Regions from separate parts of the Streptomyces sp. NPDC050617 genome, predicted to be linked through region 1. Evidence: predicted binding sites of a transcription regulator. Region 1 holds the regulator's gene; the other holds the start of a gene.
The links. Region 1 encodes HrcA, which represses chaperone genes, less so after heat shock. Its sites were predicted from a motif close to TTNGCACTCNGNNNNNCNGAGTGCNAA; they were not measured.

Region 1 (3,413 bases):
TCTGCTGCCCACCCGCTGCCCGGCGACGGCGCATCCGCCGTGTAGGCCAGCGCCCGTGCCGCGTGCGGTCCGCGCCCGGCCACCACGGCCGACGGCCGTCAGGCGATGATGATCCCCTGACGGCCGCTGAGCTGACATTCCACCCGGCCTACCGGCCGTTGAAAGCGTCCTTCAACCGCGAGAACAGCCCCTGCTGCCCCGGCTTGAACTCGCCCGTCGGCCGCTCCTCGCCCCGCAGCTTCGCGAGCTGGCGCAGCAGATCCTCCTGCTGCGGGTCCAGCTTGCTGGGCGTCAGCACCTCGACGTGCACGATGAGGTCGCCGCGCCCGCCGCCCCGCAGATGCGTGACGCCGCGCTGGTGCAGCGGGATCGACTGGCCGGACTGGGTGCCGGGCCGGATGTCGACCTCCTCCATCCCGTCGAGCGTCTCCAGCGGCACCTTCGTGCCGAGGGAGGCCGCGGTCATCGGGATGGTGACCGTGCAGTGCAGATCGTCGCCGCGCCGCTGGAAGACCGGGTGCGGGTTCTCGTGGATCTCCACGTACAGGTCGCCGGCCGGGCCGCCGCCGGGGCCGACCTCGCCCTCGCCCGCGAGCTGGATGCGGGTGCCCTTGTCGACGCCTGCCGGGATCTTGACCGTGAGCGTACGGCGGGACCGTACGCGCCCGTCGCCCGCGCACTCCGGGCACGGGGTCGGCACCACGGTGCCGAAGCCCTGGCACTGCGGGCACGGCCGCGAGGTCATGACCTGGCCGAGGAAGGACCGGGTGACCTGCGAGACCTCGCCGCGGCCGCGGCACATGTCGCAGGTCTGCGCGGACGTGCCGGGGGCCGCACCCTCGCCGCTGCAGGTCGCGCAGACGATCGCCGTATCGACCTGGATGTCCTTCGTGGTGCCGAACGCGGCCTCGTCCAGGTCGATGTCGAGCCGGATCATGGCGTCCTGGCCGCGTCGGGTGCGCGACCGCGGGCCACGCTGCGACGACTGCCCGAAGAAGGCGTCCATGATGTCGGAGAAGTTGCCGAAGCCCGCGCCGAAGCCGCCGGCTCCGCCGGCGCCGCCCGCGGACTGCGAGAGCGGGTCGCCGCCGAGGTCGTAGACCTGCTTCTTCTGCGGGTCCGACAGCACCTCGTAAGCGGCGTTGATCTCCTTGAACCGCTCCTGGGTCTTCGGATCCGGGTTCACATCCGGGTGAAGCTCGCGCGCCAGTCTCCGGAAAGCCTTCTTGATCTCGTCCTGCGAGGCGTCCCGTCGTACGCCGAGGACCGCGTAGTAGTCCGTGGCCACTTACGACTCCGCCAGGATCTGTCCGACGTAACGTGCCACTGCGCGTACCGCTCCCATCGTTCCGGGGTAGTCCATGCGGGTCGGTCCGACCACGCCGAGTTTGGCGACTGCCTCGTCGCCCGAACCGTAGCCGACGGCGACCACCGATGTGGACGTCAGCCCTTCATGAGCATTCTCATGCCCGATGCGTACGGTCATGCCGGAATCCTTGGCCTCGCCCAGCAGCTTGAGGAGCACGACCTGCTCCTCCAGCGCCTCCAGCACCGGCCGGATCACCAACGGGAAATCATGCCCGAATCGAGTCAGGTTGGAGGTGCCGCCGATCATCAGCCGCTCCTCGGTCTCCTCGACCAGGGTCTCCAGCAGAGTCGCCAGCACCGTCGAAACGGTTCCTCTGTCCTCCGCCTCGAAGGACTCCGGGAGGTCCTGCACCAGCTGCGGCACATCCGCGAACCGGCGTCCCACCACCCGGCTGTTGAGCCGCGCCCGCAGATCCGCGAGCGCCGCCTCGCCCACCGGCGACGGGCAGTCGACCATACGCTGTTCGACCCGCCCGGTGTCCGTGATCAGCACGAGCATGACGCGGGCCGGGGCCAGCGAGAGCAACTCCACATGGCGCACGGTGGAACGCGTCAGCGACGGGTACTGCACGACGGCGACCTGCCGGGTCAGCTGCGCGAGCAGCCGGACCGTGCGCCCCACCACGTCGTCGAGGTCGACGGCGCCGTCCATGAAGTTCTGGATGGCCCGCCGCTCCGGCGTCGACAGCGGCTTGACGCCCGCCAGCTTGTCCACGAAGAGCCGGTATCCCTTGTCGGTCGGGATGCGGCCCGCGCTCGTGTGGGGCTGGGCGATGAAGCCCTCGTCCTCGAGCGCCGCCATGTCGTTGCGCACCGTGGCCGGGGATACGCCCAGCTGATGCCGCTCCGTGAGCGCCTTGGAGCCGACCGGCTCCTCCGTGCCCACATAGTCCTGGACGATGGCGCGCAGCACTTCAAGCCTGCGTTCGTTCAGCATCGCGCACACCTCCCGTCCAGCCGTCCACCGGGGACTTTCCCCTGTCTCTCACTCGGCGCCCACTTGGCACTCCATGGTCACGAGTGCCAGCCACTCTCAGCCAGTGTACGGCCGGGTGCCACGACCAGGGCAAGGGCGGGCCCGTCGGCGGGACGGGTCCGACGGGCAACCGTATCGCGCTCTCGCCAGACCCTGTCGGCAAACTCCCGTCGTCCGCCGGAGGCGGGCCCCGCAGGGGGCACCTCCCAGCGGTAGCTGGGGGAGTCTGGTGCGTGCTCTCGCAAGGCGGAGGGTCATCCCTGTACTGGGCGTACCGGGATGATCCCGACAACGCGGCGAGAGTGCGTGCCAGGCGTCGCGGGGCAGACGGGAGTTTGCCGACAGGGTCTAGCGTCTGGGTATGGAGAGCCGTTGGGAAGAGGCGCACTGGGAAACGCTCGCGCCGGGGGTCGTGCGGCGCAGGCTGCCGGGCTGGGACTGCACGGTGGGGGCCGTGCTCGGCGATACGGGCGTGCTGGTCGTCGACACCGGGTCGACGCTGCTGGAGGGCGCGGACATCCGCCGCGAGGTGCGGCGGCTCTTCGGCCGTCCCGTGACGCATATCGCTCTGACGCATCCGCACTTCGATCATGTGCTGGGGACGGCGGCGTTCGCCGGGGTGCAGGTGTACGGCGCGGTCGGGCTCGACGATCACCTCGCGGGCGCGAAGGACGCGCTGCGGCAGGACGCGGTACGGCACGGAGTGGACCCCTCCGCCGCCGCGGAGGCCGCCGATCTGCTCGTACGCCCGCATCACACCGTCACCGGCGAGCTGGCCCTCGACCTCGGCGGGCGGCAGGCGCTGCTCGCCAACGTCGGCCCGGGGCACACCGCGCACGACCTGGCGGTGTGCGTGACGGGCCCGCCGGAGATCGTCTTCTGCGGCGATCTGGTCGAGGAGTCCGGCGAACCGCAGGCCGGGCCGGACGCCCTGCCCCGGCTGTGGCCGGCCGCGCTCGACCGGCTGCTGGCGCTCGGCGGCGATGACGCGGTGTACGTGCCCGGTCACGGACGCGTGGTGGACGCCCGTTTCGTCCGTGATCAACGCGACGCTCTGGCGGCCCGCTTC
Region 2 (3,413 bases), on a different contig from region 1:
CCGCCGAACCGCGCTTCTTGACGACCACGACCCCGATGCCGCGCTCCCGGACGATCGCCTTCAGCTTCTTGAGGTTGAAGGGCAGCACGTCCGTGAGCGCGTACGCGGTGGCGTACGGGGTCGGCCGCAGCTCGTCCGCCGTCACATAGGCGATGGTCGGATCGATCAGCCGGCCGCCGACCTGCCGGGCGACGTCCGCGACGAGGTGGGCGCGGATGACCGCGCCGTCCGGCTCGTAGAGGAACGCTCCGACCGGGCCCGGCTCGGGGTCGGGCAGGCCCGCGCCGCGCAAGGTGTGCGGGCCGGGGAGCAGCGTCGCCCCGCGCGCGCCCGGCGCCCCGGCGCCGAACCAGAGCACGGCTTCCTTCACGTCGCCGCCGTCCGAGATCCACTCGGCCTCCGCCTCGGCGGGGATGATCTCGTGCGGGATGCCCGGCGCGATCTTCAGCGCGGCGTGCCGGGCCGTACGGGCCGCCTCGACGGCCCACGACAGGGGCGGCGAGTACGCCTCCGGGTCGAAGATCCGGCCCCGGCCGCCGCGCCGGGCCGGGTCCACGAATACGGCGTCGCAGCCGGACGTGTCGACGTCGGCGACGTCCGCGCGGCGCACCTCGATGAGGTGGTCCAGGCCCAGGGCGGCGGCGTTGGCCCGTACGACCTCGCAGGTCGCCTCGGACCGGTCGACGGCGAGCACCGAGATGCCGGCCCGCGCGAGCGCGATGGCATCGCCGCCGATGCCGCAGCACAGATCGGCGACGCTCCGCACGCCCAGCTCCGCGAAGCGCCGCGCCCGGTGGGCCGCCACGGCGGCGCGGGTGGCCTGCTCGACGCCGCCGGGCGTGAAGTACATCCGGTACGCGTCCTCGGCCCCGAACTTCGCCACCGCCCGCTGCCGCAGCCGGGCCATCCCGAGCGCCGCCGAGACCAGCTCGGCGGGGTGGTCGCGGCGCAGCCGGGTCGCTGTGGCCAGCTCCTGGGCGGGCTCATGGTCGCGCAACTCCGCCAGCAGCCGCTGCCCCTCCTCGGTGAGCAGCGCGGCGAAGCCGGCGTCACCGGCGTCGGACGGATCGGAAGCGGAATTCGGTACGGACACCCGCCCATTCTCCCCACAAGACCAGCCCACGACCCGGGCCCCCGCCCGCCACCCACCGATCGAGCCCACTCGGTGCACGCCAACCAGGTCCCCCGGCACCCACCGATCGAGCCCGCTCGTCGCATATCGACCAGGTCCGCCCGGCGCCCATCGGTCCAGTCCGCCCGGTGCACGCCAACCAGGCCCGCCCGGCGCCCACTGATTGAGCCCGCCGGTGCACACCATCCAGGCCCGCCCGGAGCCCATCCTCCAGGCCCGCCCGCCACCCACTGATCGAGCCCGCCCGGTGCATATCAACCAGGCCCGCCCGGAGCCCACCGATCCAGTCCGCCCGGCGCACATCATCCAAGTCCGCCCGCCACCCACCGATCGAGCCCGCTCGGCGCTCATCAACCAGGCCCGCCCGGTGCATATCAACCAGGTCCGCCCGCCACCCACCGATCGAGCCCGCCCGGCGCACGCCAACCAAGTCTGCTCAGCGCACATCAACCAAGCCTGCCCGGCGTTTGAGGGCCGGGGTCCGGGGCAGAGCCCCGGCAGCCGGGGTGCGCCCAGGCACTCGGCACCCCCCGTCGCGTCGCGCAGAATTGCGCCGCGTTGGCACTCCGCTTGACCGAGTGCTAACCGCGTCATAGTCTCGCATCTGGCACTCTCCACCGGGGAGTGCCAAACACAGCGACGGGCAGATCCGGCACCCGCGACGACGGATCACACCTGGTCGCCACCTCAGACAGTTAACCCCGTGAGATCTCCGAAGGGGGAGGTCGGATCGTGACGACCGCCAGCTCCAAGGTTGCCATCAAGCCGCTCGAGGACCGCATTGTGGTCCAGCCGCTCGACGCCGAGCAGACCACGGCCTCTGGCCTGGTTATTCCGGACACTGCTAAGGAGAAGCCCCAGGAGGGCGCTGTCCTGGCCGTGGGCCCGGGCCGCTTCGAGGACGGCAACCGTCTTCCGCTCGATGTCGCCGTCGGCGACGTCGTGCTCTACAGCAAGTACGGCGGCACCGAAGTGAAGTACAACGGCGAGGAGTACCTCGTTCTCTCGGCTCGCGACGTGCTCGCGATCATCGAGAAGTAATTCACCGAAGTTTGCCTGTTCTGCGCCCCTGGTTCCCCGCGTCTGAAAAGCCGGGCGCCCGGGGCGCAGTTCATTTGAGCGACAGCGGTCGCCGCCGCGTGGCCGGGGATCGCAACGAGAGGACTTGAAGCAACTCATGGCGAAGATCCTGAAGTTCGACGAGGACGCCCGTCGCGCCCTTGAGCGCGGCGTCAACAAGCTTGCCGACACCGTCAAGGTGACGATCGGCCCCAAGGGTCGCAACGTCGTCATCGACAAGAAGTTCGGCGCCCCCACCATCACCAACGACGGCGTCACCATCGCCCGCGAGGTCGAGATCGACGACCCGTACGAGAACCTGGGCGCCCAGCTGGTGAAGGAGGTGGCGACCAAGACCAACGACATCGCGGGCGACGGCACCACCACCGCCACCGTGCTGGCCCAGGCGCTGGTCCGCGAGGGCCTGCGCAACGTCGCCGCCGGCGCCTCCCCGGCCGCCCTGAAGAAGGGCATCGACGCCGCGGTCAAGGCCGTGTCCGAGGAGCTCCTCGCCACCGCCCGTCCGATCGACGACAAGGCCGACATCGCGGCCGTCGCCGGCCTGTCCGCCCAGGACAAGCAGGTCGGCGAGCTCATCGCCGAGGCGATGGACAAGGTCGGCAAGGACGGCGTCATCACCGTCGAGGAGTCCAACACCTTCGGCCTGGAGCTCGACTTCACCGAGGGCATGGCCTTCGACAAGGGCTACCTGTCCCCGTACATGGTCTCCGACCAGGAGCGTATGGAGGCCGTGCTCGACGACCCGTACATCCTGGTCCACCAGGGCAAGATCGGTTCGATCCAGGACCTGCTGCCGCTGCTGGAGAAGGTCATCCAGGCCGGCGCCTCCAAGCCGCTGCTGATCATCGCCGAGGACGTCGAGGGCGAGGCGCTCTCCACCCTCGTGGTCAACAAGATCCGCGGCACGTTCAACGCCGTGGCCGTCAAGGCCCCCGGCTTCGGCGACCGCCGCAAGGCCATGCTCGGCGACATCGCCACCCTCACCGGTGCGACCGTCATCGCCGAGGAGGTCGGCCTCAAGCTCGACCAGGCCGGTCTGGACGTGCTGGGCACCGCCCGCCGCGTGACCGTCACCAAGGACGACACCACCATCGTCGACGGCGGCGGCAACGCCGACGACGTGGCCGGCCGCGTCAACCAGATCAAGGCCGAGATCGAGTCCACGGACTCGGACTGGGACCGCGAGAAGCTCCAGGAGCGC

Region 2: a site for HrcA is predicted at 1,691-1,717, ahead of groES (co-chaperone GroES). Genes of this name have one in related genera too.

What each region holds. Positions count from the first base shown of each region.
Region 1 covers NZ_JBFAIS010000025.1:42,967-46,379, forward strand. Annotated here, with positions in the region: gene dnaJ (molecular chaperone DnaJ) at 149-1,288, opposite strand; gene hrcA (heat-inducible transcriptional repressor HrcA) at 1,289-2,305, opposite strand; gene AB0I49_RS28255 (MBL fold metallo-hydrolase) at 2,706-3,413, shown strand, end outside.
Region 2 covers NZ_JBFAIS010000003.1:150,617-154,029, reverse strand. Annotated here, with positions in the region: gene AB0I49_RS05665 (methyltransferase domain-containing protein) at 1-1,093, opposite strand, end outside; gene groES (co-chaperone GroES) at 1,865-2,173, shown strand; gene groL (chaperonin GroEL) at 2,310-3,413, shown strand, end outside.